DNA from 2 places in the Pseudoalteromonas sp. 1_2015MBL_MicDiv genome. Region 2 is predicted to be linked to the other one. Evidence: predicted binding sites of a transcription regulator. Region 2 holds the regulator's gene; the other holds the start of a gene.

Region 1 (16,220 bases), 1.7 Mb from region 2:
CCGGTGAAACTAAAGTTGCTAATAGCGGACCAACGACGGGTAATGTGTGGCTAAGTGAGTCGGTATTTTACAGTTTAAATATTGATATTGGCGCGCAAGTAGAGCTTGGCGCTGCATTATTTAATGTTTCAAAAGTTATTGTAGAGGAGCCAGACGCGCCATTTAATGTATTTTCAAGCAGCCGTCGTGTGCTTATTAATATTGACGATGTGGCAAAAACTGAAGTCGTGCAGCCGGGTAGTCGTGTTTATTACCGCCAACTTTATGCAGGTAGTGAGGCCGACATAAATAGCTTTTACGAGTGGCTTAAACCACAAATGAAAGAAAACCAACAATGGTATGGTGTTAAAGACCGCCAATCACCCATTTCAAACAGTTTAAACCGCGCAGAGAGCTTTTTATTACTTGCCGGCCTATTAGGTATTATTTTGGCTGCAGTGGCTATAGCTGTTTCAGCAAAACGTTATTGTGAACGCCAATACGACCCAGTAGCGATGATGAAAACGCTAGGCGGTAGCCGCTCAATGATCCGCAAAATATACATGCTGCATTTATTGCTTGTATGTGCAATGGCGGTAAGTATAGGGCTGTTAATTGGTTATGGCTTGCAAGAAATAGCAACAAGTTACTTATCAAAAAGTATGGGCACAGAGTTACCCTTAGGTGGCTTTAAACCTTGGCTGGTGGCTATAAGCACTGGCGTAATTTGTGCTGTTATGTTTTCTATTAAACCATTATTTGATTTATTTGATATTCCGCCGCTTAGAGTACTGCGCCGTAACTTAGGTGACAAGTTGGCAGTAAGTCGTGTGCATTTAGGTATGAGTGCGCTAACCGTGTTTTTATTAATGTGGTTATTTAGCAACAACATAAAAATAACGCTTATTTTGTTTATATCAACACTTGCGCTAATTGGTGTGCTGTTTTTAGTATCTAAATTAATATTTGGTGGTGGTCGAAAACTAGGGTTAAAGCCAGATAACAGTTGGTCGCTTGCAATTGCGTCTATTCAAAAGCGTGCAAATGTGAACGCGGTACAGTTAATTAGTTTTTCGTTAGCGATTAAATTACTGCTGTTTTTAGTGGTACTTAAAAACGACATGATATCTGATTGGCAATCGCAGTTACCAAGCGATGCACCTAATGCGTTTTTAGTGAATATTACGCAAAATGAACTTGAGCCAATTAATGAATATTTAGCTCAAAAAGATATTCAGGTATCAGAGTTTTATCCAACTATTCGTGGGCGCGTAAATGCGGTAAACGGCGAGTTGGTAGCACGTTCTGTATCGCTGCAAGACAATGAGAAAAAAGACGAAGAAGCCCGTGCAGGTATTGGCCGTGAGCTAAACCTTACATGGCTTAAAGATGTGCCTGATCAAAATGAAGTAACACAAGGCACGTGGTTTGGTGAAAATGCGATGGCTGAGGCTTCAGTAGAGGAGTCGATGCTTGAGCGTTTAGATGTTGAGATAGGCGATACGCTTACATTCTTAATTGGTTCGCAGTCGTTCGATGCTAAAATCACCAGTGTGCGAAAAGTAAATTGGGCCACGCTTAAACCTAACTTTTTTATTATTTTAAGCCCAGATGTACTTGCAGATTTTCCGGCAACGTATATTTCGTCGGTACGTATAAATCCAGATCAAAAACGTGATTTTAGCCAGTTATTGCGTACTTACCCTACTATTACAGCAATTGACATTGATAACTTTGTTAAGCAAATACAAACAACTATTTCGCAAGTATCACTCGCCATCGGCTTTGTACTTGCAATTGTTGTGTTGTGTGGCGCACTTGTACTTATATCGCAAGTGCAAGCTAGTTTAGGTGAGCGTATGCAAGAAATTGTAATACTCAGAACGCTAGGGGCTAAAAGCCGACTAATTAAAAATGCGACCTTGTATGAATTTTTATTACTAGGCGGTTTAGCTGGTTTAGTGGCCGCACTTTTTAGCGACATAGCGCTTTTAATTGTGCAGCAACAAATGTTTGATTTAGCAGGTAAGTTACACCCGCATATATGGATTATTGGTCCGGTAGCTGGCGGCGTATTTGTAGCGGGTTTAGGTTATTTAATGATTGCCCGAACACTAAAACAAAACACCCAAGGGTTAGTGCGCGCCCTAGGGTAAGCTTAAACTAACTTAACACGTATTGGATTAAGTATTAAATGCCCACCTAACACGTGGGCATTTTTGTTTTCTTTGTACTGGTAATTTATACAGTGCTCTGGCATTATTAGCGTAATTTAAAAATAACAATAATGAGAATGCAGTTTGGCCATTATTTTAGGGATTGATCCTGGTTCACGTTTGACCGGGTATGGCGTTGTTGCCCACCAAGGTTCTAAATTTACATACTTAGGCAGTGGCTGTATTAAGTTAGCCGATCATCCTTTTCCGGTTAGACTTAAAATGATCTACCAAGGCATTACACAACTTATTGAGCAATTTTCGCCAGAAACCTTTGCCATTGAAAAAGTATTTATGGCGCATAACCCCGATTCAGCTCTAAAACTAGGCCAAGCTAGAGGCGCTGCGATTGTAGGTGCAGCAATGGCCGACTTACCCGTATTTGAATATTCAGCTAGACAAATTAAGCAAGCAGTAGTAGGTAACGGCGGCGCTGATAAAACACAAGTGCAACACATGGTAAAAAATATTTTAAAGTTGCCTGGCACGCCACAAGCCGATGCAGCTGATGCACTCGCTATTGCGATTTGCCACGCTCACTCAGAACAAAATTTAATTAAACTAGCGGGTAGCGCAAGCAAAACCGTTAGAGGACGTCTAAGGAAATAACTATGATAGGCCGCTTAAATGGTATTTTAGTCGAAAAACAGCCACCAGAAATATTACTCGATGTAAGTGGTGTAGGTTACGAAGTACAAATGCCAATGACCTGTTTTTACGATTTACCAAAGATTGGTGAAAACGCGATTGTTTACACTCACTTTGTAGTGCGTGAAGATGCTCAACTGTTATTTGGTTTTAATAATAAAGTTGAACGTGCCTTGTTTAGAGAGCTATTAAAAGCAAATGGCGTAGGGCCAAAACTTGGCTTAGCTATTTTATCGGGCATGTCGGCAAAGCAATTTGTAAGTTGTGTAAATAACGAAGACTCAACGTCGCTAGTTAAATTACCGGGTGTCGGTAAAAAAACAGCCGAGCGTTTAGTACTCGAAATGAAAGACAGACTAAAAGATTGGGGTAATGATTTATTTACGCCATTTAGCGACAGCGCAGTAATAGAGCCAATGAGCGATGCGACAATAGCTAATAACGCAGCCGATGATGCCGTATCAGCACTGCTTGCATTAGGTTATAAATTGCCACAAGCTCAAAAAGCAGTAAAATCGATAAGCAAACCCGATATGTCTACTGAGGTTCTTATTAGAGAATCTTTAAAATCTATGTTGTGAGTAACCCATGATTGAAGCGGATCGCTTAATTGACGCGACTGAAAAAACAAATGAAGACTCTATAGATCGTGCAATAAGACCAAAACTTTTAGCCGATTACAGAGGCCAGCCTCATGTTAAACAGCAAATGGAAATTTTTATTGAAGCTGCCCGAACCCGTGGTGAAGCGCTCGATCATTTATTAATATTTGGCCCACCTGGGCTTGGTAAAACCACGCTTGCAAATATTGTCGCTAACGAATTACACGTAAGTATTAAAACAACATCAGGCCCTGTACTTGAAAAAGCAGGCGATTTAGCTGCGCTGCTCACAAATTTAGAGGAAGGCGATGTACTGTTTATTGATGAAATACACAGACTCAGCCCGCAAGTTGAAGAAATACTCTACCCCGCAATGGAAGACTACCAGCTTGATATAATGATTGGTGAAGGCCCAGCTGCGCGTTCTATTAAATTAGACCTACCTGCATTTACACTTATTGGAGCAACCACCCGAGCAGGCTCGCTTACATCGCCACTACGTGACCGTTTTGGTATTGTGCAGCGATTAGAGTTTTATTCTGTAGAAGATTTGTCGCACATAGTAGGGCGCTCTGCACATTATCTAGGTTTAGAAATGTGTGACGATGGCGCAACCGAAATTGCACAGCGTTCGCGCGGTACACCACGTATAGCTAACCGCTTATTGCGCCGTGTACGTGATTACACACAGGTAAAATCTGACGGTACAGTAAACGCCGAAGTAGCTAAGCAAGCGCTTGACATGATTGACGTAGATAAAAGTGGTTTTGACTATATGGATCGCAAATATTTACTCGCCATAATTGAAAAATTTATGGGCGGCCCAGTAGGGCTCGACAATGTAGCGGCTGCTATTGGCGAAGAGCGCGAAACAATAGAAGATGTGATAGAACCATTTTTGATCCAACAAGGATTTATTCAGCGCACACCTCGCGGGCGAATAGTCTCTGACAGTGCATACCATCACTTTGGATTAATGCCAAAAAAGACGACTTAATCTAAATTTCAATTAATCACTTGCGCTTGCATAAGTAAATGTACAGCAAGCGCGTATACCTAATTTTATAATGTTACCCACCATATTTTCACATCGTTACTCTAAACCAAGTTATTACAATTTTACCCACTATATAATCAGTTAACGCTTAATTCACAGAGCGTTAAGACTTGCGTGGCTATGCTGCGGGCTATTCGATAGATAGAGTATATTGCATAGCCGTTATCGTATTAGGCTGTTACAGTGTTGTTTAGTTTGCAATAATACTTAATCAATTAGAGGGATTAAATCTGACGTTAACCGTGTTAAAAATTTCTGATATACAACTGCATGGATGCAGAGCAATGCCGGAGCATGAGTGATAACAACTAACTAACGAAATTTTTGCCTTGTTATAGATACGATTTTCTTACCTCAAAATAGATCACTCAATTAAGTAAATTGGTATTAAATGATTTCAATTTTTTTGGCAAAAAAAAACCCGCAAAAAATGCGGGTAAACAACAAGTTGAAGGAAGTAATCTTGGGAACTACATTTTACACAACTAGGTTTTATCCTAAAAATGTAAAACAATGTAATACGATAAAATATCCTATTACTAAGAACTTTGCTTAATGAAGCTATTTCACTCAGTGCCAGCTCGGTATGAGGAGATAATACGCAATATATATTTATTATTCAAACTAGAAAATTTATAATTTCGGATTATAAAAACTAATGCAATGAAATTTTTGGTTGTTTAAAACTTGTTCATTAATGTTTTTTTCTGTTTGTAAGTTAATGAAAATTAGTGATTAAGTTTGAGTTTGCACTGCTTGTCGCTATTAGTTTTACTATTACCTTTAGGTTTTGTTTAAGTTTTTTGAGTGTTTATGCAGTGATTTTGAATAAATGAGGCGTTTTATGGTGTTTTGCTTGTATATTTAAGCATATCTTGAGCGCATTATTAAATAGCGGAAATGGCTTTAAATTCTTTTGCTAGATAATTGCGAAATAAAGGTTATTTCAACGTTTTTTGTTGCTTGTTCATAGCAATATCGTTGTCAGTTTGAAATGGACTCGATACACTATGTGCAACTTTTGGCTGCACGAGCGGTCATATTTACACAAATCAATCAATTTGACGTATTTTGATACTATTTAGGAGTTTCACGTGGGATCAGGGCTTAATTTTTTGGATTTAATATTAGAAGCCAGTTTGCTTGTTCAACTAGTAATGTTAGGGCTAGTTGCTATGTCTGTAATGTCATGGGCAATTATTTTTCAGCGTAAAAAAGCAATATCAGATGCGTTAGCAAGTGCTAAAAAGTTTGAACAAAAATTTTGGTCTGGTATTGATTTAAGTAAACTATATAACGAAATTTCATCACGTAACGGTCAATCTGAAGGTATTGAAGCTCTATTTACAGCTGGTTTTAAAGAGTTTGCGCGACATAAGAAAAATACCTTTCAAAGTGCGAGTATTGTAATGGAAGGTACACACCGCTCTATGCGCGTGGCACTCTCTCGAGAAATAGAGAAAATAGAGTCAAGCTTATCATTTTTAGCGACAGTGGGTTCAATTAGCCCATATATAGGCTTGTTTGGTACTGTATGGGGCATTATGAATGCTTTTATAGCATTAGGTGAAGTTAAACAAGCTACGTTGCAGATGGTAGCACCTGGTATAGCAGAAGCACTTATTGCCACAGCAATGGGTTTGTTTGCAGCTATTCCTGCTGTTATTGCTTACAACCGTTTTTCTAATAAAGTTGAAAAGCTAGAATCTCACTACATTAATTTTATGGAAGAGTTTGCTAATATTTTACACCGTCAAGCAGCTACACAAATAGAGGCCCAAGCGAATGTATCAGCGTAAGAAGCGCCGTCCGGTCGCAGAAATTAATGTAGTTCCTTACATTGATGTAATGTTGGTGCTACTGATTATATTTATGGCAACAGCGCCACTTATTACACATGGTGTTAAAGTCGACTTGCCTAAAATGACGGAGTCAGATTTAGTTGATACTAAAGATGCGCCACCTATTATTGCTTCGATTGACGCACAAGGTAAATATTACGTTAGTGTAGGGACTGATCCAGAGGCTCCGATGGAGGCGCTTGATGTAGCGGCTGTGATTAAGTTACAGCTAATGAAAAATCCTGATGTACCTGTAATGATAAAGGGATCTGGAAAAGTATCATACCAAGAGGTATTGCTCTTAATGGACTTTTTAAAAAGTGCTGGTGTACCGTCAGTTGGATTAATGACAGAATCCTTCGAAGGGACAAAATAACGGTATGAGTAGTTCATTAATTAAATCAGTAGTTTTGCATGTGGCGCTGGGTGGTTTTTTATATGCATCGGCAAACATTCACCCGCCAGCACCAAAGGTTATGGAAGTAACGCTTAATAAAGCTATACCTGATGTTGATAAAGCGGTGTCAGCTGTGACAGTTGACCAAAAAATGGTTGAGCAGAAAATAGCTGAACTCCAAAAGCAAGAAAAAGACAAAAAAAAGGCAGAAGACAAACGCATCCGTGATTTAGAGCGCAGAGCTGCAAATGCACGCAAACAGCGCGAGTCAGAAACCCGTCATATTAAGAAATTAGAGCAAGAACGTAAGGCTAAAGAAAAAGAAACAGCCGAGGCGCAAGCACAAGCTAAAAAAGCACGCGCAATAGAACAAAAGGAACGTGCTAAAGCAAAACAAGCCGAAAAACAAAAGCAAGAGTCTGAAAGTGCAGCAAAAGCAGCTGCCGATAAGCGTAAAGCTGAGGAAGAAGCACTTAAAAAAGCTGAAGATGAACGTAAAAAGCGTGATGAAGAGGCTAAAGAACGTGCTAAAAAGGCTGAACAACAGCGTCAACAGGCCCTACAAGAACAAATGTTACAAGAACAACTTGCTAAAGAGCAGGCTGCGCGTAGTAAAATACGTCAACAACAGGTCGTGGGTGAAGTTGATAAATATCGCGCTCTAATTATGGCGCGTATTCAGCAGAACTTACTGATCGACGAGAAAATGAAAAATCAGCAGTGCCGAGTAAATATTCGTTTAGGCTTTAATGGTTTAGTAACACAAGTTAAATCATTAGGCGGCGATAAACTAGTCTGTGAGGCTGCACTTAGGGCTGTTCGTATGGCTGACACATTACCGGTATCTAAAGACAAAGACGTATTCGAACAACTTAAGAATATTAATTTAACAATCAAGCCAGAATTTTAAAGGAATGATATGTTCAACAAAGTAAAAATTGCCTGTTTAGTGCTGTTATTTGGTTTTCAGGGCATTGCTAACGCAGCCCTTGAAATTGTAATAACAGAAGGTGTAGATGGTGCAAGACCTATTGCAATTGTGCCGTTTAAATACAATGGTGTTGGTCCAATTCCTGAAAAAATAAGTGATGTTATTGCTGCAGATCTCATGCGTAGTGGTAAGTTTAAGCCTGTAGATGTTATGCAAATGCCGCAACAACCAAACAAAGATGCTGACATTGATTATGCATCTTGGGTTAATAAAGGTGTTGAAGCGATACTTGTTGGCGAGGTTGAGCAACAGACTGATGGACGTTATTTAGTACGTTATGAGTTAGTCGATGTTATTCGTGGTCAAATCACGGGAGGTGAAACGCAAATGATGAGTAATGGTAAGTTACTTAAAAGCCAAGATCATATTTTAGAAGCACGAGATAGTGTTATTGGCATAAGTGGTTTCCGTCGTTATTCACATCGTATTAGTGATGTCATTTATGAGAAATTAACGGGTGAGAAAGGTGCTTTTTTAACCAAGATTGCGTACGTAATTGTACGTGATGGTGATGATAAGCCTTATCAGCTTGTTGTATCAGATTATGACGGGTTTAACGAACAGGTGTTACTACGTTCGAAAGAGCCACTAATGTCACCGGCTTGGTCACCTGATGGCACAAAATTAGCGTATGTGACATTTGAAAACCGTCAAAGCCAAATTTATATTCAAGATTTGTATACCGGTAAGCGTGAAGTTATTGCAAGTTATCGCGGTATTAACGGTGCTCCGCAGTTTTCGCCAGATGGTAAAAAGCTTCTTTTAGTGCTCTCTAAAGACAAAACGGGTGCTACAGAAGTTTACTTATTAGACTTGGCAACACGCAAAGAAACACGTCTTACGCGACATCGTAGTATAGATACTGAACCATCTTGGTATCCAAATGGTCAAGATATAGTGTTTACCTCTGAAAGGGGTGGTAATGCTCAGATTTATAAGTTAAATTTAAAAAATGGTAGGTCACAGCGATTGACCTTTGATGGTGATATGAACCTTGCGGGTTCGATAACACCAGACGGTAAAGAATTAGTGATGGTTAACCGTACCAACGGGCAGTACCATCTTGCTAAGAAAGAGCTTGCTACGGGCGCGTTTCAAGTATTAACGCGAACTCGCCTAGATGAATCACCGAGCATAGCACCAAATGGTTCGATGATTATTTATAGCACGCTTCATAATAATAAACAGGTACTCGCGCTGGTATCAATGGACGGTCGCTTTAAAGCTCGTTTACCTGTGCTTGACGGACAAGTAAAGGCGCCAGCTTGGTCGCCATATTTACAGTAATATTACTGGTTTACTCAAAATAGGAATCTACTTAATGCAACTTAACAAAATACTTAAAGGCCTGCTAATTGCTGTGCCAGTAATGACATTAGCAGCTTGTAGCTCATCTTCGGATATTGATGAAGGTGCTGCAAATCAAACAAATGAAGCTGTTGTTGAACAATCGACAAATACAGACACAGTTGAAGTGGCTACAATTTCTCCTGAGCAACAAGCAGAAGAGCAACTTCGTCAAAAATACGAAGCACTACGCCAAGAGCAAGTAATCTACTTTGATTTTGATAAAGCGACAGTTGAAGGCAAATACGCTGACTTGCTTCGTGCTCATGCTGAATTTTTAGTTCAAAATTCATCAGTTAAAGTACTAATTGAAGGCCACGCAGATGAGCGCGGTACGCCAGAGTACAATATTGCACTAGGTGAGCACCGTGGCCAAGCGGTTGAGAAATACTTACAAAGTTTAGGTGTTTCAGCTAGCCAAATGTCAGTAGTAAGCTACGGTGAAGAGAAGCCAATGGTTAAATCTCGCACTGAATCAGCTTTCGCTAAAAACCGCCGTGCGGTACTCGTTTACTAAGATAAGAGATATTATGAAGCCGAAACTTATTTTGGCAGCCATGATATTGAGCGGGAGCACCCAGTTAATGGCTGCTCCCGCTCCTGTTTCAGAAGCTGCAGGTTCACAATCAAGTATTGAGAAGCGTTTAGCATCATTAGAGAGCATGATGCAGTCGCGTAATTTTTTACAAGTAGAGTTACAGCAACAACTTAATCTATTACAAGATGAAGTAAGTCAAATCCGTGGCGTAACTGAAGAACAAAGCTATAAGCTTGAAAAAGTACTGCAGCGTCAACGCGAACTTTATCAAGAAATTGAAAATCGCGTAAGCCAAGCATATGCACAACCTGCTGTAGCGCCTGCAGCTGATTATACGCAACCAAGTGATGCACAGACATACAGTAACGATTTATCTGAAAACGAAGCATACGAGCGTGCTGTAGCGCTTATAATGAAGGATAAGCGTTATGATCAAGCAATTCCTGAGTTTCAAACTTTTTTAACGTCATACCCAAACTCAGTTTATGCATCTAATGCACATTATTGGCTTGGGCAATTGCTGACGATTAAAAATACGCCAGTAAAAGCAATAGAGCACTTTAAAGTGGTTGTTAATGAATTTCCTAATTCAAATAAACGACCAGATGCAATGTTAAAGCTAGGAACACTTTTGCAAGAGCAAGGTTTAGCAGAGGAAGCTCTAAAAATTCTGAATGATCTTGTTAATCAGTATCCAAGTACAACTGCTGCAAAATTGGCCACAGAACGCTTATCAAAATAATTGAATCGGCTTGATTAGACTGCTTTTTGCCATAAGCGGTCTAAAATTGGTCAACTAGGCATAAAAACTTAAAAAAAGAGACAATTTCGGTTGCACTCATTTTATAAATAAGTATTATAAGCGCCCGCAGCAAACGAATGGTTACCCCACTCGAAATGCGGCAAAAAGAGCGGGTTATTAGCTCAGTTGGTAGAGCAGTTGACTTTTAATCAATTGGTCGATGGTTCAAATCCATCATAACCCACCATTTTTAAAATGGTCTTTTATCGGCGGATTTACGTAGTATTTAAAGTTGTTAAATTAGAGCGGGTCATTAGCTCAGTTGGTAGAGCAGTTGACTTTTAATCAATTGGTCGATGGTTCAAATCCATCATGACCCACCATTTTATATTTATAAATAATATAATGGTTTAACTTAGACTTTAGTACAGACAATTATATCAGAGCGGGTCATTAGCTCAGTTGGTAGAGCAGTTGACTTTTAATCAATTGGTCGATGGTTCAAATCCATCATGACCCACCATTCTTTATTCCTTGTGAATACGGTTTGGTATCAATCGGCGGATTTACGCAAGCTTATTTATTTTAAATAGGTGCATGAGCGGGTCATTAGCTCAGTTGGTAGAGCAGTTGACTTTTAATCAATTGGTCGATGGTTCAAATCCATCATGACCCACCATTCTTTATTCCTTGTGAATACGGTTTGGTATCAATCGGCGGATTTACGTAAGCTTCATTCATAATTGAATAAGTGCATAGAGCGGGTTATTAGCTCAGTTGGTAGAGCAGTTGACTTTTAATCAATTGGTCGATGGTTCAAATCCATCATAACCCACCATTCTATGAAAATTTATATAAGAGCGGGTCATTAGCTCAGTTGGTAGAGCAGTTGACTTTTAATCAATTGGTCGATGGTTCAAATCCATCATGACCCACCATTGTTTATTCCTTGTGAATACTGTTTGGCATCAGTCGGCGGATTTACGTAAACTTCATTCTTAACTGAATAAGTGCATAGAGCGGGTTATTAGCTCAGTTGGTAGAGCAGTTGACTTTTAATCAATTGGTCGATGGTTCAAATCCATCATAACCCACCATTCTATGAAAGTTTTAATCGGCGGATTTACGCAGCTTTTTACAAAGCAAATTTATATTAGAGCGGGTCATTAGCTCAGTTGGTAGAGCAGTTGACTTTTAATCAATTGGTCGATGGTTCAAATCCATCATGACCCACCACTCTCTAATACTTTCCTTTATATTCTTTTTTAAATTCCCACTTTATTTTTTATAAACAGCCTCGCTAGTTTGCTGTTATTTGCTTTGATATTCTCGTATAATTCGCCCTAATTAATGCACTGTAGATAAGTGGTCGAGAACATGAGTCTAGCTCAAACTATTATGCCTGAAGGTTATATCTTTCCCCCTAAGCCAGCACCGTTAACACAAGACGAGCAAGGCGAATATAAAGCGCGTATAAAGCAATTACTAAAAGATAAAAATGCAGTACTTGTTGCCCATTATTATACCGATCCTGAAATTCAAGCACTTGCTGAAGAAACCGGCGGTTGCGTTGCCGATTCGCTAGAAATGGCACGTTTTGGCGCACGTCACGATGCAGATATGATTATCGTCGCGGGCGTAAAATTTATGGGCGAAACAGCTAAAATATTAACACCCAATAAAACGGTTGTTATGCCAACACTTGAAGCAACATGTTCGTTAGATATTGGTTGCCCGATAGACGATTTCTCTGCGTTTTGCGATCAGCACCCAGATCGTAAAGTTGTTGTATATGCAAATACCTCTACTGCGGTCAAAGCGCGTGCCGATTGGATTGTAACGTCATCGTGTGCACTTGAAATTGTAGAGCACCTAGATGAGCAAGGCGAAAAAATCATTTGGGGACCAGATAAGCACCTTGGTAGTTATATTCAAAAAAATACCGGTGCTGATATGCTTATGTGGAATGGTGCATGTATTGTACATGACGAATTTAAAACTAAAGCTTTAAAAGATATGAAGGCGCTACACCCAGATGCAGGCGTATTAGTTCATCCAGAATCGCCAGCAGAGATTGTTGCACTTGCCGATGCAGTAGGATCAACGAGCCAACTCATAAAAGCTGCGCAAACAATGCCCAACAATAAATTTATTGTTGCAACCGATCGCGGTATTTTTTATAAAATGCAGCAACTATGCCCAGATAAAGAGTTTTTCGCGGCTCCAACGGCAGGTGAGGGCGCTTCATGTAAAAGTTGCGCTCATTGCCCTTGGATGGCAATGAATGGCTTAAAGGCGATTGAGGAAGCCCTAATTGACCCGAAAGGCAAAGAAGTATTTGTTGATATGGATTTACGCGAAGGCGCACTTAAGTCACTTAATCGCATGCTTGAATTTACCGCGAGTATGGCTAAGTAACCTAAACTCTGGCTAGAGAAAATAAATTTAAATATCATCATATTCAATACGTAGTAAATCTCTTAATCAGAGTTCAGGTTAAGTCATTTTAAAGTTTAAATTAAAAACGGTTAAATCTTGAATTTAGCCGTTTTTTATACTTAAACGTAAGTTATTGCTTGATAAGTAAGCACTTGAAGGTTCATATTTAAAAATGCCTTGCACCTTGTGGGCCTATTTCATACTATAGCGTGCCGTTGCATTATACAATTGCAACACTGTGGAGGGATGGCTGAGTGGCTGAAGGCGCACGCCTGGAAAGTGTGTTTAGGTTTATCCCTAACGAGGGTTCGAATCCCTCTCCCTCCACCATTATTCTTAAGGCCTAGTTATTAATTTAACTGGGCTTTTTAATGTAAAGTAAACTCTGCTCAACTATTGGTTAGGCGCGACAAAGTAATTTGGAGTATGTTGTTAATTCAATCTACTTAAACTTGATTTGTTGAGGCATATCAAATGTTTTCCTCTGTATTATTCATATGTAGTGCTTTTATTAATTCTTGTTTTTCAATAGGCTTAGAAATATAGCCATCAAAAAGTTGTTTATATAATTCTTTTTGTTCAGTAAAAACATTGGCCGTTAGGGCTATAATGACTTGTTTACTATTTATTTTTTTACAGGCCTCAAAACCATCCATTTTCGGCATCTGAATATCCATAAGAATAATGTCAGGTAACAACGATTCATATAATGCAATTGCTTCAAGCCCATTATTAGCTATTACAATATTGGCTTTAGTCGGCTCTAACATTGCAGTTGCAACCAGTTGATTAATTTTGTTGTCTTCTGCGATTAAAATTGTTTTGTTTGATAAATCAGGAAATTCTAAATACTTTGTATTTAGATCTATTGCTTTTATATTTGCTTTCTTCAGTGGTAAATAAACACAAAATTGGCTTCCAGAGTTTAATGTGCTGGTCACTTTAATTTCACCTTTCATGAGGCTAATTAACGATTTTGTTATCGGTAAGCCAAGCCCTGTTCCACCATATTCTCTGGTAGTAGACGTTTCTGCTTGCTCAAAGCGTTCAAATAATCGATCAATTGCATTTTGTGATATACCAATGCCTGTATCTGAGACAATGCCGTATATTTTATTATCGTCAGTTAACTTAAACTCAACGGTTACACCACCTTCGTGGGTGAATTTGATGGCATTAGAGATTAAGTTAATGAAAATCTGTCTCAGCCTAACCGGATCACCTATCCAATAGTTGTGATCAATATTAGATATGAAACGTAGGTAAATGCCTTTCTCATTAGCAAAAAGTGCGAGATCCGACTCTAAATGGTTTATTAACTCATTCAGTTCAAAGTGCATGCTTTCTAATGATAATTTACCGGCTTCGATTTTAGAAAAGTCGAGAATATCGTTAATGATGGTTGTTAATGCTCTTGTTGAGTATAATGATTTTTTTAAATATTCTTGTGATTTTTCGTTAAGTGGCTGCTCTTGTAGTAGTTGCAAAGTACCTAAAATACCATTCATTGGGGTACGAATTTCGTGACTCATATTTGCTAAAAACTCTGATTTAGCCTTAGAGCTTTGCTCTGCTAATTCTTTTGCTTGTGCAAGTGCTTCTTCATGTTTTATTTGCTGTGTTAAATCAAATGCGATACCTAAAAAACCAACTACTTGACCTCTATTATTGAGCAATGAGGTAATGCTTAAATTAATTTGGATATGCTTACCGTTAGAATCTATGTACGTCCATTGGTTTATATCAGGTTCGGTGGGTGTTGCTTTAACGACAAATACTTCAAAGCCAGGTTTAATAGGTTTGTTTAATTCTTTTGTTAATTGCTGCGCTTTTTTAACTACTTCATCTTCTACATGAAAAATACTCGGGTTTTTGATACCAATAATTTCGCTGGCTTTGTAGCCAAGTAGTTTCTCTGCAGCAGGATTAAATTCAGTAATTAGGCCGTCTTTGTCTGTAGCAATAATAGAGTAACTCGCACTGTCTAAAATACTGCGTTGTAAAGTACTTATATCGGCTATTTGTTGGGTGCGTAACTTTACTTCAATTTCTAGTTTTGAATTTGCTTGTTCAAGTATTTGTTCGTGCTTTTTAGCGGCTTCTACTTTGAGTTTTATTCTTTGTGCCCTGCGATAAAAAAATAGCTGTAGAGCGAATATAAAAAACATTGAGAAGACGGTTAAAAAGACTCCATCAACGAGTGCTTGATATTTATTAGCTAAATGGAGGTTGGCGATAAAAGATTGAGAACCATGCAGTGTTACTTTCCAGCTTCGTCCCATAATATTGATAGTATTAGAAGTTTGAAACGCGGTGTTATTATTCTTATTGCCGTAATTAAAAAAGGTAAATTCAGTACTGTTATTTAAATCACTGATGCTTAAACTATTTTCGTCTACTTGAGAAAGTGACTCTAAAATATTATTAATTAATAGAGGGGCATAAGTCCAACCTACTAATTTTTCTAGGCGGTGTTGTGTATTTTTTGGCACGATATTTTGTTGATATACAGGGAGTAAAATCAAAAAACCTTGCTGTGGTTTTTTGTCAGCCTGTACTAAGGTAATTGGCGCCGATAATTGGGTGCTATTGTTTATTGCTGAGTTGAGTGCTGCTTGTCGGCGTATGTTCTCAGAGCCAATATCAAGACCAAGTGCTTTTGAATTATTTTTTTCAGGAAAAATATACTGAATAATAAAATGCTCATCGTTGTCGTCTTTGAGTGACTTTAAACTAAAGGTATTATCGGGCCGCTCGTTTTTAGCGTGTTCTAAAAATTGAGCTAAATGCGCTGGTGATACTCTTTTAATAAAACCTATACCATCGGCACCAGGGAATTCTAAAGTATAATTTCGGCTATTTGAGTAGTTTTGCATCGCTTGATAATTTAAATTATCAATGCCAATACCGTGTATAAATCCTTTTAAGCCGAATAGCCCATATTGATATAAATTAACCCTATTGATGATACCTGTGGATAATGAGGAAAGTCGGTTGTTTAGAGCCGTTGAAATAACAGCATTACGTTCGCGTTGATATTGAATATGCTGAGAATAAGTGAAAGTAGCACCTATAATGAGGATAATAATTTGGATGATTACTTGTAGTAAAAGCCCATTATTAATCCTGCTTTTTGCAAGCATTCATTCGTCCTTTTATATGTACTTATATAAGCGTTTAGTATCTTATGCTCGGACTAAATATAGCACTTATTTTGAATGTTACAACTTAGGCTTTTTTTGTAATTTATATAATGGACAATACCTTATAGAGTTGTATCGACTTAAATTCGAGGTAATGTGTTAATCTTAAGTTGTTACTTATTGTGTTATTTGAGCTGGACTTATGTGTAATAGGAAATAACTAAAAATGTAGTTTTATATTAAAGATATAAAAATGAAAGCCCCATAGAATCAACATAAG
Region 2 (16,220 bases):
CAATTAAATACTTTTACTCCTGTAGGTACCGATATAAGCATGGTCGCGTACATAAAAAACAACTCGCCAGCGACCGGCATCCCAGTAGTAAACATATGATGAGCCCATACAATAAAGCTCAATAGTGCTATGGAGGATGTGGCGTATACCATTGAGGCATAACCAAAAAGTTTTTTACGAGAAAAGGTAGGTACTATTGTAGATATAATGCCAAAGGCAGGAAGAATCATTATGTATACTTCGGGGTGACCAAAAAACCAAAAAATGTGTTGGAACATCACCGGGTCGCCACCGCCTGCGGCATCAAAAAAGCTGGTCGCAAAGTACTTATCGGTAAGTACCATAGTGACAGCCCCTGCAAGTACTGGCATTACCGCTATTAATAAAAAGGCAGTAATTAACCACGTCCATACAAATAAGGGCAACTTCATCCATGTCATGCCTGGGGCACGTAAGTTCACTATGGTTACAATCACATTGATTGCGCCCATTATTGAGCTAATTCCCATAATATGTACGGCAAATACAAACAATGCAGTATTATCATTACTGTATGTTGTGGACAGTGGTGCATAAAAAGTCCAACCAAATGCAGGACCCCCACCAGGCATAAATAACGATGCCAATAGGATTAAGAACGCAAACGGTAAAATCCAAAAGCTCCAGTTATTCATTCTTGGCAATGCCATATCTGGCGCGCCAATCATGAGTGGTATCATCCAGTTAGCAAGGCCTGTAAAGGCTGGCATAACCGCACCAAACACCATAATTAAACCATGCACTGTGGTCATTTGATTAAAAAAGTGAGGGTCGACCAACTGTAAACCTGGTTGAAATAGTTCAGCTCTGATCACCATAGCCATTGCGCCACCAATTAAGAACATGGTCAGCGAAAAAATTAAATATAAACTACCTATATCTTTATGATTAGTTGTGTAAAGCCAGCGTTTAAAACCTTTAGCTGGGTGATGAGCATGATGAGCTTCATTGGCGTTAGGTTGTTCTACTATGCTACTCATTAGTTCGCCTCCACTTTGGCATCAAGTGCTGTCTGTATTTGACTCGGTTGAATAACATCACCCGTATCATTACCCCACGCATTACGTTTATAAGTAATAACCGCAGCTAATTGCTTTATAGATAACTGCTTGGCAAAAGCTTGCATTGCCGTACCGGGTCGTCCATGGATAACTACATCAATGTGATCTTTTATATCGCCAAGCACTATCGGACTGCCTTTAAGTGCAGGAAATACACCCGGTAACCCCATGCCCGTAGGCTGATGGCACGCTGCACAATTAGCCATATATACTTGTTCGCCTAAAGTCATTAACTCTTCTTTTGGGAGGGTTTTATCAAGTAATGCGGCATCTGCTAATGCTGCTTTTTGTTTAGCCTGCTTTGCATCTGCTAACCATGTTTTAAAATCAGCCTCAGATTTAGCAACCACCACAACAGGCATGAAGCCATGATCTTTACCACACAGCTCGGCACATTGGCCTCGGTAAGTACCTTCTTCGTTAATATTGGTCCATGTTTCGTTTATAAAGCCGGGGTTCGCATCTTTTTTAACTGCAAAATCAGGTACCCACCAAGAGTGAATAACATCATCAGAAGTCATTAAAAATCGTACTTTTTGATTTATTGGCAGTACAAGAGGCTTATCAACCTCAAGTAAGTAGTTAGGGTTTTTATCTGCAAGATTCGCTATTTCATCTTGCGGGGTAGACAAAATAGAGTAGAACTCTACATCTTCGCCCATATATTCATAATGCCATTTCCATTGCGAACCCGTAATTTTAATAGTGAGATCAGCTTTGCTGGCATCTTCCATTGCAATAAGGGTTTTAGTGGCTGGTACTGCCATAGCAATTAAAATAACAAACGGAATTGCAGTCCAAAGTATTTCTACTTTAGTGCTTTCGTGAAATTGGGCAGGTACAGCCCCTTTAGATTTACGGTGATGAATAAGTGCCCAAAACATAATTGCGAACACTATCACCCCAATCACACAACATATTATAAATATGGTCATGTGCAGCTGATATACATTATTGCTTATATCGGTTACGCCTTTGCGCATATTGTATTGGCTGTTCGCCAAAACTGAGTGCGAAAAAACACATAATATAAGCCACAAGGTAGAGGTCAGTTTACCCATGTGACGGCTCCTTTGATGCTATTGCGAATGCAAAGCGAAGAGGCATACGGCTTAAACGCCAATTCGTTATTTTTATTTTTTTAGCCAATCTTATTTAATATTGATTGGTTTTGCTGCGCCAACAACGAGTTTGTGTATATTGTGTGTTCTCAAAACTAAAAAGCTGTGAGTTATTATTAGCTCAGCACATTAATAATTAGCTAAAAAACGAACAACAAGCAAGTTTTAGTATAAAAAACAATCAGGTGATATTGAGTAATTAATAAAAAGTCAGTAATCAACTAGTCAACAGGAAGTTCAAAATATGAGCAAAACAAAGGGGTTTAACGTATTCGGAGGGGGAAATATAAGTGCAAAAAAATTTACAGCTAAAATAATTAGTTGGCTGTTTACGTCATATTTTTAGTGCTAATGTTAAAACAAAAATGCGTGCTAAAAAGCACGCATTTATAAAAATAAATTAAAAACTACATCCAATCAGCGTTTCTTATAACTCCAACGGCTAAACCTTCTATATTAAAAGATTCATTTTCTAGATCAACTTCAATTGGCGAAAAGTCGTCATTCTCAGCATGCAATAATACTTTTCGGCCTGCTTTTTCAAACCGCTTTACGGTAACATCATCATCAACACGAGCAACTACAACTTGTCCATTTTCTGCAACTTGAGTTTTATGCACAGCTAACAAATCACCATCCATAATACCTATATCTTTCATGCTCATACCGTTAACGCGCAATAAAAAATCAGCAGCTGGTTTAAACATTAATGGATCAATTTTACAATGACTCTCAACGTGCTCTTGCGCCAAAATAGGCTCTCCCGCTGCGACTCGCCCGATAAGAGGTAAACCTAACTGTTCAGGCTCTTCTTCCTCAACAAGTTGAATACCTCGGCTTGCACCTGGTTTCATCTTAATAGCACCTTTTTTAGCAAGCGCTTTTAAATGCTCTTCAGCAGCATTGGCACTTTTAAAGCCTAATGTTTGTGCAATTTCAGCACGTGTAGGAGGCATACCAGTGTCTTTAATAAAAACTTTAACTAATTCGAGAATTTGAGCTTGGCGCTTCGTTAATGGTCGCATACAACTGGTTTTCCATACAGTACATTTAACTGTGAGTATATACAGTTAAATAAAAATCGCAAATTTAAATTACATTGATTGCTTGCTGTTAATAAATCACTTTTACACTTATGTAGAAACAACGACTGCTTACATAAAATAAACATTTGTATCTTTATATTTACGATTAAGGGCTAATTTGATGACAGCCACATGTTAATAAATTGAAAACAACTTATTAACATGTACACTTTATGTGTACAAACACTTAAAAGGATTATCAAATGAAAAAATATTCACCATTGTTTATTGGCTTATTGTTTAGCGGCTATGCGTATGCCCAAGTCCCACTTTTCGAAGTGCAACACTCTAACTTTACGCAAAACATTAATAAAGAAGGTAATGCTCAATCTCAATTTGGACAACCGCTTTTCGAACTAAGCGCAAAAACCAATGCATTCTTTTTACCTGTTCAGGGAAGTGACATTGAATTTATCAAAAGTACAGCAAGTACATCAGCAACTGGTAACTTAATTTGGGTAGGTAAAAGCTTAGATGGTGACGAAGTAACACTGATAAAATCTACAAAGGGGATTTCTGGTACGATAAAGGTAAATGAACATGTTTATAAATTGCAACCGAATAAACATTCTGATCATAATTTTATTGAATTAGATCCTGCCAAGCAACCTGCTGAGCATGCACCCGATTATCAGCAATCTAGCAACACTATTTCAATCAGTGAACAAATTTTAACAGAACAAAGCTTCCAAACAGCTATGGCAACTAACGCGCAAAGCAATATTAGCTTACTCGTTTTATACACCCCAGCCGCAGAACAAAAATCTAGTGATATTAATAGCTTGATTGATCTTGCAATAGTAGAGACTAATCAGGGTTACCAAAACTCAGGTGTCAACGCAGTTGTTAGTTTGGCCCATGTAAGCCGAGTTAATTATACTGAAGCTACAAATTCAGGTACGGATTTAAATCGTTTAGCTACCAAAAACGATGGTTATATGGATGAAGCGCACACACTACGAGATCAATACGGTGCTGATGTAGTCATATTAATAAACGACGTTAACGGCTACTGTGGCCAAGCCAAAGCAATTGGTGCAAATGCTAACAGCGCATTTGCGATGGTTGATTATGACTGTGCAACCGGCTATTACTCTTTCGGTCATGAAATTGGTCATTTACAAGGTGCTCGTCATAACCCTGAAAACGATCCATCAACATCTCCTTATTCGTTCGGCCATGGTTATCAGCAACCTCAATCACAATGGCGTTCAGTAATGGCTTATAACTGCACAAATAACTGCACAAGAATCAATTACTGGTCAAATCCAAACAAATCATACAGCGGAAGTGTTATGGGAACTCCATCAAAACACGATAACGCTAGAGTCTTAAATTTAACAAACCCCACAATTGCAAATTTTAGATCTGCATCTAGCCCACCGGTAAATAACAATACACTGCAAAATAACCAATCTATCGTTGTTAGTGGTGATCGAAACAGTGAGCAATTGTTTACTTTTACAGTGCCAAGTGAAGCTGAGCAAGTCACATTTTCGACCTCTAATGGCACTGGGGATGTTGACCTACATGTAAAATATAATGCAATTGCAACGAGCAGTAACTACGATTGCCGACCGTATAAAAACGGAAATAATGAAAGCTGTAGCGACACCCGCACTGGTAATTACTCTATTATGATTAAAGGCTACAGTGCTTTTAGTAATGTCGAGTTAATAGCTAGTTACCAATAAAAGATCTGGCTAAGTATAAGCAAGTAACATTATGCTGCTTGCTTATATTTAGCCTAGGGCGATTTCTTCTTTACTGCTCGATTGTATCAATAAACTACGATATCCCTATTATTACTTCTTACTATCCGCCTCACGCTATCTGGCTATAAATTTAGATCCACTTTTTTATTTTCATTATCTTAACTTTATGAAAATATAAGCCATATTTTTACTACTATTTTAAAAGGTAAGCTTATGAGTATTTGGTATCAACCTGTTACTTTAGAGTTTTGCAAACAGCTAGATGAGGGTATAAACGGCCAAGGTACACTAATGAAAACCATGGGAATTGAAATTACCGAAATTGGTGATGATTACCTCGTAGCAACTATGCCTGCCATACCAGCGCATCATAATCCAATGGGCATGGTGCATGGAGGAGCCAACGTAGTGCTTGCCGAAACAGTGGCAAGTTATGCAGCTAACTTCGTAGTCGACTTCACTCAGTTTTATTGTGTCGGACAAGAAATTAGCGCCAGTCACTTAAAAGCATCTCGTAATGGTACTTTAACAGCCACCGCAAAAGCGTTTCATATTGGTAAGCGTAGTTCAGTCTGGGAAATAAAAATTACTAATAGTCGAAACGAGCTTTGCTGCGTATCAAGAATGACCGCAGCCGTAGTAGAGCGAAGATAATTACTTACTGTTACTTTTCGATTGGGTAAATTGTAATTTCCATACCCGCACCAATAGCAGATATACGTAATAATGTATCTGCATCTAAAGCTTGGTTAAAACACTTAGGCGATGTGCCTGATTCAAAACCAATATCAAATGTTCTACGTGAACAACTTAGCCATTGCTTTAACGCATTACGCGAACACGATTCAATAAGCTCACAGATATGGTTAATTGCTTTATCTGGTGTACCTACTTCACCTGTAGCTTCAATGCGGGCTAACTGACGGTATTCGTCTTTGTCATAATGTAAAACTGTAGCGACTTTTTTTAAGTCTGCCACTAGCACGCTAATATCCTGCTTTGATTCAAGCTCTAGATCTACATTTAAAAATTGAATTTCCGACATTGTTTAGTATTTATCCTCTAATGATTACACCGCAAACTTTAACGCAGTTTTACTTTTATACCAAATCAACTATGTAATATAAGCTGTTTTATATGGTAAATAGATAGTTTTACGCATTTATAATCCATTATTTAATATTTATCATTTTTAAGTACAAACAATACTTTTTTATAAACTCCATGGCCTGTTGACCTTTGAGGATTAAAATTAAGTGAATTATTGTTTAAAAAAGTATAAAAAATAACCTTGACTTTTATATGCCACCGGTGGCATTTTAAATATGCGGGTTAAATACACTGTTTAAAGAGGTGTATTTAAATAAAGCCAAACACACCTCACTCATATTTACGCTTACTTATAACACAAAAAATAAGTGCAAAATCTGAACTGAGTGGCATTACCTAAATTCAGCAGGAACACACAATGAAAACGTCAAAAAGATTCACTCTCAGGCCACTTAATTACATTATTAGTGCATTATTAATTAGCACGACAGCTCAAATCAGTGCTGAAGAAGCCGAACAAACAAATATAAAAAAGAAAAGTGAAATTGAGTTAATCGAAGTTACAGGCTTTAGATCATCACTTAATAAATCGCTGGCTACCAAAAGGTTTGAAGTAAATACCACGGAATCAATTGCAGCCGAAGACATTGGTAAATTTCCAGATTTAAATATCGCAGAGTCACTACAGCGAATCCCTGGTGTCGCAATTTCGCGAGAAGGAGGAGAAGGACGTCAAATTACTCTACGTGGTTTAGGCCCATCTTTTACCCGCTCAACCCTTAATGGTATGGAAGTTCCTGCTAGTACAGATGGGACTGATTCGGGTGGTGGTGTAAATGGCGGCAGAGCATTTGACTTCAACGTTTTTGCATCAGAGCTATTCAATCGCGTTGATATTCAAAAATCACCAACAGCTGCAACCGAAGAAGGAGGTATTGCAGGTACTGTCGATATGTATTCAGCAAAACCTTTTGATTCCCCCGGTCTTCATGTAGCTGCGTCGGCACAGGCAGGCTATAACGATTTAACAGAAGAGACAGACCCTAGAATGGTATTTATGATCAGTAATACATTTGCTGACGATACCTTTGGGGCTTTATTCTCTGTCGCTAAATCAGAGCGCACAGTTCGCCAAGAAGGTTTTGGTACCGTTCGCTGGACAACCCCCGTCAAAGACGGCGGCGGTGTCTATGCTGACACATCAAATACTGACGTTATTGGCACAGCTGATGTGGGAAATTGTGAATTTGAAGGTGAGCAAGTTGATGATGTAAATTGCCTATGGACTCCTCGACTTCCCCGCCCTGATTTTTTTGGTAATGAACAAGATAGATTAGGTTTTACAGGCTCATTACAGTATGCGCCTAACGATGACTTAGTAATTACCTTCGATACCTTGCATTCTACCCTCGACAACAGTCGTACGATGTATAATTTCTTCGAAATGTTCAGAAATACATTTAGCGAGATCACTCCAGACTCTATTACAGTTGCCGAAAATGGAAAACAAATTCAGGCAGGTACATTTAGTGGAGTAAAGTCCCGTGCAGAAAGCCGTCAACAGGTATCTAAAACAAAATTTAAACAGTATGTGTTATCTGGTAAATACCACCTATCTGACTACTTAAAATTAGATGCAATGATCGGCACCGCTGAGTCAAATGCTCGCTCTGAGCAATATCGTTATAATATGACCAGCAATACACCTCATACCGTCTCAATTGATTTTGGAAATAGCGCAAATACTGCAGTGATGGATTATGGCTATGATAATTTAGATGCAAGTTCATTTAATTTAACAGACGGTCGACTTCGTGCTACGGATGTACTCAGAAAAAATGATACTGCCAAATTAGATTTAACTTACGAAACAGACTTTATGAGCATTAAAGGTGGGATTGCTTATAACGATAGAACAGTAAACTATGATGAATCGCAAATTAATGGATTTCCGGATCAAGAGTCAGCCGTCGGCTTTTCACAATTAATGCCTTACGATGATTATGGTTCAGGCTATGATGGTACGTTACCGCAATTTATTGTGGCCGATTTTGATGCAATTGAATCACAACTACTCAATAAAGAGTGGACGGCGCGAAGTGCACAAAGCTGGGAAGTTGAAGAGGAAACCATCGCTGCTTATATTCAATCAGATTTTGAATATGAAATATCTGATATGCTCCTACGAACAAATGTAGGCTTACGTTATGTAAAAACAGAAACAACATCAACGGGCTTTATTCAAAGCGATCCTGTTGAAATTGAAAATAGTTACGATAATGTTTTACCTGTTTTAAATTTAGCACTGGATGCAACGCAAGATGTTGTTGTACGTTTAGGGTTATCCAAAACCATGACCCGTCCAAGCCTTGGCTCACTAAACCCAGGTAACCCATCATTCTCCTATTTAAATGGAACAGTCAGTGCGGGTAATCCATTTTTAGACCCATTCACCTCAACAAATACTGATTTAGGTATCGAATGGTATTTTGATGAAGAGTCGCTACTTGCTTTAACTGGTTTTTATAAAGATATAGGTACTTTCATCACCAGCTCAACTGAAGAAAAATTAGTTGACCCTGCATACTTACCTTTCATTGATAACGATCCGCAATACGATCCATCAAGTGCACTTGACCCAAGAACAACACCCTACACCCATTACGTACCTGTAAATGGCAAGGGAACTGTTGTTAAAGGTATTGAGCTAATATATCAACAGCCATTTAGCTTTTTACCGGGGTTATTAAAAAATACCGGTATTGTTTCTAACTACACTCACGTATCCGCAGGAGAAATAACGGGGCTTTCTAAAAATTCATATAATTTCACACTTTATTACGAAGAAGAAAATTATGGCGCTCGCGTTTCAATGAATAAACGCGATAACTACATTACTGATTATACTGGCAGTAATGGTAATGCTGAAGAAGCAACAACAGGTCCAGCACATTATGACCTTTCTGCTTTTTATAACCTCAATGACAATGTAACCGTAACATTTGAAGCTATTAACTTAACCGATGAATATGAGCGCTTGTATACCACTGGTGACGGAACTCTTAATTTACCACGAGAGTATAATCATACTGGTAGGCAATTCTTTTTAGGTATTCGCTATAGTATGTAAGTATCTTAACCAAAGCTCAGGTTAAATAGCTTATACAAAGCTGATAGTTTCCCCGCACTATCAGCTTTTTTTACAAAAATAAAAAGAGCAAGTACCAGTAACCATTTCAAGCTAAATTCTAAGTCTTCTTTATCTTTTTTAATCAACAGCTTAAACTAGCCATTCCTGTAGTTCACATATGTGATGGATATGACTCGATTTATTCTGGCCTTATTGGCTTGTTTTTTGTGTGTTTCGGTATCAGCGGAGCAGTTCACCCGTTTTTCTACTGCAAAAAAACACCTTATTAAAACCCTACCTGACAACGCTAAAAGCATCTACTGCGGCTGCGACATTAAAAAAGAAGGTAAAAAACTCGTTCCAGATCCCGCAAACTGTGGTTACGTTCCGAGAAATACGCTTACACGCTCAGGTAAGATAAACGTGCGAGCACTACGCATTGAGTGGGAACACATTGTTCCGGCGTGGGAATTTGGTCATCAACTACAATGTTGGCAAGATGGCGGGCGAAAAAATTGTAGAAAAGTAAGTGCTAAATTTAGAAAAATGGAAGCCGATATAAACAACTTAGCGCCAGCTATTGGCGAAATTAATGCCGATCGCTCCAATTATCGATTTGGCATGCTTAACGAAAACGCCACACAGTATGGCCGCTGCGAAGTAAAAGTAAACTTTAAACAACGTGTAGTTGAACCGCCTGTTTATGCGCGAAAACGTATAGCCGACACCTATGCTTATATGCAAAAAACCTACGGTTTAAAGATATCAGATAAGCAACAAAAGCTCTTTAATGCATGGCAAAAACAAACGTTTGCAGCGCAAAGTGATACTAAAAAACTATAATTTAATTGGTTGCGCACTATTGAGTAAATTTTATAGTGCGAGATTAAGTTAGTAGCCTAAATAATTATCTAAAATATGCCCACTTTTAAACGGTATTATAAATCTTGATGCGGGCCAAATATTTCGTAATGAATGTGCTCACTTTTAACACCGAGCCCAAGTAATTGGTTTTTTATAAATGCCATGAACCCCGCAGGGCCACACAAGTAAAAGTCGCCATTACTCAATGGTAACTGTGCTTGTACTGCGTTTAAGTTCATCAACCCTGTAAAATCAGCGCCCTCTGTCGCTTGGTTAAACCAGGTTATTGTTTGCAAGCGGTTATTCTGCGCTGTTAGATCATATAAATATTTTGAAAACGAGTGCTGCTGAGTATTTTCGCAGGCATGTAAATACATAATCTCTTGATTAGAATTATCACTTAATAACGTTTCAAGCATAGCCAGCATTGGCGTTTGCCCAACACCTGCTGAAATGAGTACCGCTGGACTTGTGTTATTGCGTAAAAAGAAGTCTCCTGCCGGCGGGTATAACTCAACAATAGTGCCTTGCTCTAATGAGTGTAAATAATTAGACACCATGCCAGGCTTTGGCTGTAGCTCTTTTTTAACACTAATACGGTAGTTTTTAGCGTTACTTTTTTGTGAAATAGAATACTGGCGAATTTCTTCATATTCAGCGCCCTCTGGCTTAACTTTAATACCTAAATACTGCCCTGGTTTATGTGTAATAACAGCTTCGCCATCAACTGGCGTAAGTGTAAAGCTCGTTACTAGTTCTGATTCAGCCTGCTTGCTGGTTATTTCAAATTGGCGAGTTCCCGCCCAACCACCGTGTTTATTTTTACTGTGCTCATACAAAGCAGCTTCTTCGGTTATACAAATATCAGCAAGTACGCCGTAAGCTTCGCGCCAAGCGTATTCAACATCGGGAGTAAATTGCTCAGGAATAAGCTCTTTTAAAGTACCAATTAAATGTGCACCTACAATAGGGTAATGCTCAGGTAAAATATTCAAGCTTGTATGCTTATGATTAATACGTGTTAGCGCTTCTTTTAATACGGCTAAATTATCAATATTTTGTGCATACGCAGCCAATGCATTAAAAAGTGCAAATTGCTGACGACCTGTATCTTGATTCGCCATATTAAAAATATTTTTAAGCTCAGGATTATGGCTAAATAAACGCTTATAAAAATGATCGGTAACAACCGTACTCGCCTGCGCTAATAACGGAACTGTGCTTTTTACAATCTCAATAGTTTTATTAGATAACATATGTGTTTCCTATGGATGAACTAACCACGACGCCCATCAACACGACGCCGCGTTAATATAGGTATGCAGTGAATTGAAAATAACGAAAAAGCCACTAGCCACAGCAAAGCACTTATTTGCCAAGCAAGGTGAGGCCCAATAATAAAAGGGAGTAATGAACGAATAATAGCGGCCACAAGCAAAAGCGCAAAAGCAACAGCCATGTAATGAGGAATAGCGAGTGTACGCCCTGTATGACCATGCGATACACGCGTCATCATTGCTAAAATCATCATACCTATTGTGCCAATAGTGATTAGGTGCAGCGCATCTTTAAATTGTATTGCACTGCTATAAAAGCTAAATACAACCATCATTAACCCTACGCCTAACGTAAGGTACGAAACATGCAAAGACCATAACAACGGCACTCTCAATACCTTGCTATCCCAACAACAACCAGTCCTAAGCAGGTGAAGCACAGCAACCGTTGCAACAACCAACGCAGGATTAATCGTGTTCAAAAACAACTTGTTGATAAAAAATAAAGTGATAGCCACAATAGATAAATACATCACCGCTTTATCTATTTTAGGAGTGCGAACTTGCTCGGTTAAACCCAGACCTTTAGCGGTAAAAAATGGTAGAACGCGACCCGCAACAATGCCAACTAGTAAAGTAATTACCAGTACTGCGGTATCAACCACACCAAGTGCAAGCTGCATGTTTTGTTTTAAAACAAGTATTAAATACAATACATTGAGCCCACAAAGCACAGCTAAAATAGCTAAAAACGGATAGTTACTTTTGCTATTGGCTTTTAATAACATATTAGCCAACGCGGCTATGGCGCCTAGCCACCAAATAACTTGTAATGTAAGTGCAGCATATAAATTAAAATGAGCAATATCAGGCAATATCACAAAAAAGGCTAAGCGCGCTGCAAGCCATATAAACGTAAGCCACATAAGGGCTTTCCCACTTATGCTCGGTACGCCTGTCCATGTTTGTGCAGCGGTAAGTAAAAAGCCAACAGCTACAACTCCTGCAAAGCCAAACAGCATTTCGTGCGCGTGCCATAATGTAGCGGGTATCGATAAGTGCCAACTTGCATGGCCTGTTAAAATAAGTAGCCAATACCACACCGACAAAAACGCTAATAAACCACCACCCAAAAAGAAAGGCCTAAAAGCAAGCATCCATAACGGCCATTGAGATACTTGATGAATAGCAACGCGTGCTGGCATTGGCTCAGTTAAGTTTATAGGGCGCATTATCGTACCTCCTGCCCTAAACCATACTGATCAAAAAAGTTCTCAGCGCACGCTAGTGCCTCATACAGTGAACTAAACTGTGTTTGATTATTTAAATTATTCAGCATTAGAGTGTTCATGGCGATCTCTGTAACCAACTACGTTACTTAGCTATTACACATACTGTGCCAACAACTTTATTCATTTAAATTCAATAAGTTAAATTAAACCACTTTACACTATGAGTCTTTATGACCTACTATAAATTAACTCATAAAAACACAAACAGGTCATTTTGACATGAACCAGCAATTCAACCTTACCCAAGTTGCTCTAGAGCTTGCTCAAAGTACACTGCACGAGCATAGTTTTGATCAATTACTAGCAACGGTTGAGCGGGTGATTCCTAGTGATGCAAGTGCGTTATTAGCGCTTCAGGGCGAGCAATTAAAACCACTGGCAATTAAAGGATTAATGCCCGACAGTTTAGGCAGACGATTTAAAATAGCAGAGCACCCTCGCCTAGAAGCTATTTGCAAAAGCACACTTGCGCTGCAATTTGCGCACGACTGCCCACTACCCGATCCATACGACGGATTACTATTAGCTAAAACCGGCGACATACCGGTACATGCATGTTTAGGTTTACCTCTTTATGATAAAAACGCGCTACTTGGCGTACTTACGTTTGATAGCCTTAACGCCAATGCATTTAACAGCATAAGCGCTGATACACTCAATACTTTACAAACGCTGTGTAGTGCGCACTTTAAAACGGCCTTAGAACTTGCCCATTACAAACAGCATGCACAGCACTCAAGTGCATTAGTACAAGAACTAAATCGTGAAGCATTAACACGGGACGGCGGTGAAATTATTGGTCAAAGCCCGCTAATGCAAACACTTAAAAACGACATTAAACTCGTTGCAGCATCTAACTTTAGCGTGCTGATATTAGGTGAAACAGGGGTAGGGAAAGAACTTGTTGCGCGTAACATTCACTTAAATTCAGCTCGAAAAGATCAACCGCTTATTCACTTAAATTGTGCCTCACTTCCCGAAAACCTCGCCGAAAGTGAATTTTTTGGTCATTCTAAAGGGGCTTTTACAGGCGCACTAAATTCGCGCCAAGGTAAATTTCAATTAGCTGATGGCGGCACGTTATTTTTAGATGAAATAGGCGAACTACCCCTTGCCATGCAAAGTAAACTATTACGAGTGCTACAAAGTGGCGAAATACAAACGGTAGGAGAAGACACGCCAAAATACGTAAATGTACGCGTTGTTGCTGCAACCAACAGAAATTTAAAAGAAGAAGTAGCTCAAGGTCGCTTTAGAGCCGATTTATACCATCGCCTCAGTGTCTACCCTATTACTGTGCCACCACTTAGTAAACGCGAGCACGACATAACACTCTTAGCTGGTTATTTTATTGAGCAAACAGCCCGTAAATTAGGGATAAAACAATTAAAACTAAGCCCCGAAGCGCAAGCATTACTTAATCAGTACAGCTGGCCAGGTAACGTGCGCGAGCTTGAACATGTCATTAGCCGCAGCGCCCTAAAAGCAAAACAAAGCCAATGGCAAAATCCAATAATAACCATTACAAGCGAGCACTGTGATTTAATCCCGAGTGCGCCGCAAAACTCTCTAGTAGCAAGCCAAAGTACAACCAACACCTTAATCAACCAACCTTTAAAGCAAACTGTAGAATCGTTGCAATACAACGTAATTACTGAGCAATTAAAGAAGCATAACTACAACTGGTCAGCAGCAGCAAGAGTGCTTGAATTAGATAGAGCTAACTTAGTACGCTTGGCTAAACGCCTAGGGATAGAAGTAAAAAAAACACTATAATCATTTAAAACATAGCTAAAATGCGGCTAATACCAATCTGCTTATATATGGGGTCTATTTAACGTTAAGAAAATTACGCTAGAACTAGGCAAAAATTTTTGTATCTAGTTGTTCTAAATAAAAAATTTTTAACGACGTTATAGTGAAATTTAATTCGTTAAATTGATCAAAGATTTATGCAGGTTGGTATAAAACTATTGATTAGCAGCTAACTTACTAAAATGTGTTTTTAGCAACCCTGCAAAAGCTTGTACTTTAGCAGTACGATGCACTAAGTGATGCGTGACTAACCATACATCGGTAGGCCAGCTTAACTCACTGTGTAATATAGGCACTAAATCAGGATATTGCGCCGCTACGTCATGCTGCAATCCGCCAATGCCTAGCCCTTTAATTATTGCACGAGTCGCTTCTGCGGTTTCAGATACTCGCAGCTTTATTTGCGATGCGGGAATATGTTCATCAGCCCACGCAAAATAAGGCACGCGGGCATTAAAACCTGCCACACCCGATACAAAATTATGCTGTTGTAAATCACTTAATAATTTAGGCATGCCGTATTTATTAATATAACGTTTATTAGCGTATAAGCCCGATGAAAGCTGGGCCAAATGTTGAGCAATATAATCGCCTTCATCAGGCCTTGGGCCTGCACGCACAGCAATATGTGCTTGCCCGTGATCGAGCCTTAGCCTTTTTTGTTCTAAAATAACTTCTAACTGCACCTGCGGGTGTAACGCCTGAAATTGCTCACACACATCCCCAAGTATATCCATAAAACCGCTTACCGTAGTTAACAACAAACTCCCTCTAAGTGTACTGTCTGCCGAAGCAATATCGTTATGAAGCTGCTCTAACGAACTATGAATAGTCTGCGCCGTTGCAAATAACTTAGTGCCAATTTCAGTTACTTTGTAGCCACGCGCATGGCGATGAAAAAGCCGTGTATTCAAGTTTTTTTCAAGATTATTAATTCGTCTAAGCACTGTGCTGTGGTGTACATTAAGCTCTTCTGCTGCCGCTGTTAACGTGCCTAACCGTGCTACTTCAAACGCTACTTTAACGTCTTGCCAATCTTCAAATTTTATCGCCATGCTGCTTACCTTATACTTATGTGCATTTACGCACATAAGTGTTGCGTTTATTGGGGTTTTCTACAAGCAAAATTTTGCTACATTAGCCATGAAACTTAAAACATTAAAAGGCCACTACCATGTCAGCACCAAAAATTATCGCTCTAGCAGGCAGCCTTCGCCAAGAAAGCTTTAATCAAAAAATTATTAATGAAGCAGCACGTTTTGCTCTACAAACAGGTGCTGAAGTAGAAGTAATAAAACTAAACGAATTAAACATCCCACTATTTAACGAAGATATAGAAGCGCAAGGCACACCAAGCGATGTACAGCTTTTGAAAGACAAGCTACGTAAAGCCGACGGTATTTTACTAGCAAGCCCAGAGTACAACGGCTCTATTACCGCAGCACTAAAAAACGCCATTGATTGGGCATCGCGCACAGAACAAGGTGCTGTTCCTGCTTTTCGTAATAAAGTGGTAGCTTTGTTTGCAGCATCGCCAGGTGGGCTTGGTGGATTACGAGGTTTAAATCATGTGCGTGATATATTAAGCGGCATTGGTTCATTAGTGCTTGCCGATCAGCTTGCTGTACCCGCTGTACACACTTTGTTTGATGAAAGTGGGCAAATAAATGAACCTGTAACGGCTGAAAAAGTATCAGCCCTTGCTCATCAATTAGTAAGCGTTGCAAGTAAGTTAAAATAACTTGCACGCCCGCCTACTTACTTTGTCGCC

What was found. The regulator LexA, encoded in region 2, represses DNA repair genes until DNA is damaged. The targets are predictions, from matches to a motif close to TACTGTATNNNNATACAGTA.
Region 1: ruvC (crossover junction endodeoxyribonuclease RuvC) is a predicted target of LexA. The motif match lies at 2,211-2,230, and genes of this name have one in related genera.

The regions. Positions count from the first base shown of each region.
Region 1 covers NZ_CP012737.1:2,439,438-2,455,657, reverse strand. The annotation lists gene AOR04_RS11015 (ABC transporter permease) at 1-2,135, shown strand, start outside; gene ruvC (crossover junction endodeoxyribonuclease RuvC) at 2,280-2,804, shown strand; gene ruvA (Holliday junction branch migration protein RuvA) at 2,807-3,424, shown strand; gene ruvB (Holliday junction branch migration DNA helicase RuvB) at 3,432-4,442, shown strand; gene tolQ (protein TolQ) at 5,597-6,301, shown strand; gene tolR (protein TolR) at 6,288-6,719, shown strand; gene tolA (cell envelope integrity protein TolA) at 6,724-7,650, shown strand; gene tolB (Tol-Pal system beta propeller repeat protein TolB) at 7,660-9,018, shown strand; gene pal (peptidoglycan-associated lipoprotein Pal) at 9,053-9,595, shown strand; gene ybgF (tol-pal system protein YbgF) at 9,609-10,358, shown strand; tRNA gene AOR04_RS10965 (tRNA-Lys) at 10,530-10,605, shown strand; tRNA gene AOR04_RS10960 (tRNA-Lys) at 10,666-10,741, shown strand; tRNA gene AOR04_RS10955 (tRNA-Lys) at 10,806-10,881, shown strand; tRNA gene AOR04_RS10950 (tRNA-Lys) at 10,962-11,037, shown strand; tRNA gene AOR04_RS10945 (tRNA-Lys) at 11,121-11,196, shown strand; tRNA gene AOR04_RS10940 (tRNA-Lys) at 11,221-11,296, shown strand; tRNA gene AOR04_RS10935 (tRNA-Lys) at 11,380-11,455, shown strand; tRNA gene AOR04_RS10930 (tRNA-Lys) at 11,519-11,594, shown strand; gene nadA (quinolinate synthase NadA) at 11,736-12,776, shown strand; tRNA gene AOR04_RS10920 (tRNA-Ser) at 13,038-13,127, shown strand; gene AOR04_RS10915 (CHASE domain-containing protein) at 13,268-15,940, opposite strand.
Region 2 covers NZ_CP012737.1:143,046-159,265, reverse strand. The annotation lists gene ctaD (cytochrome c oxidase subunit I) at 1-1,019, opposite strand, end outside; gene coxB (cytochrome c oxidase subunit II) at 1,019-2,161, opposite strand; gene lexA (transcriptional repressor LexA) at 2,629-3,246, opposite strand; gene AOR04_RS00755 (M12 family metallo-peptidase) at 3,510-5,000, shown strand; gene AOR04_RS00750 (PaaI family thioesterase) at 5,235-5,675, shown strand; gene AOR04_RS00745 (hypothetical protein) at 5,686-6,066, opposite strand; gene AOR04_RS00740 (TonB-dependent receptor) at 6,490-9,201, shown strand; gene AOR04_RS00735 (endonuclease) at 9,391-10,044, shown strand; gene hmpA (NO-inducible flavohemoprotein) at 10,140-11,321, opposite strand; gene AOR04_RS00725 (NnrS family protein) at 11,342-12,574, opposite strand; gene norR (nitric oxide reductase transcriptional regulator NorR) at 12,854-14,410, shown strand; gene AOR04_RS00715 (LysR family transcriptional regulator) at 14,605-15,504, opposite strand; gene AOR04_RS00710 (NADPH-dependent FMN reductase) at 15,624-16,190, shown strand; gene AOR04_RS00705 (tellurite resistance TerB family protein) at 16,208-16,220, opposite strand, start outside.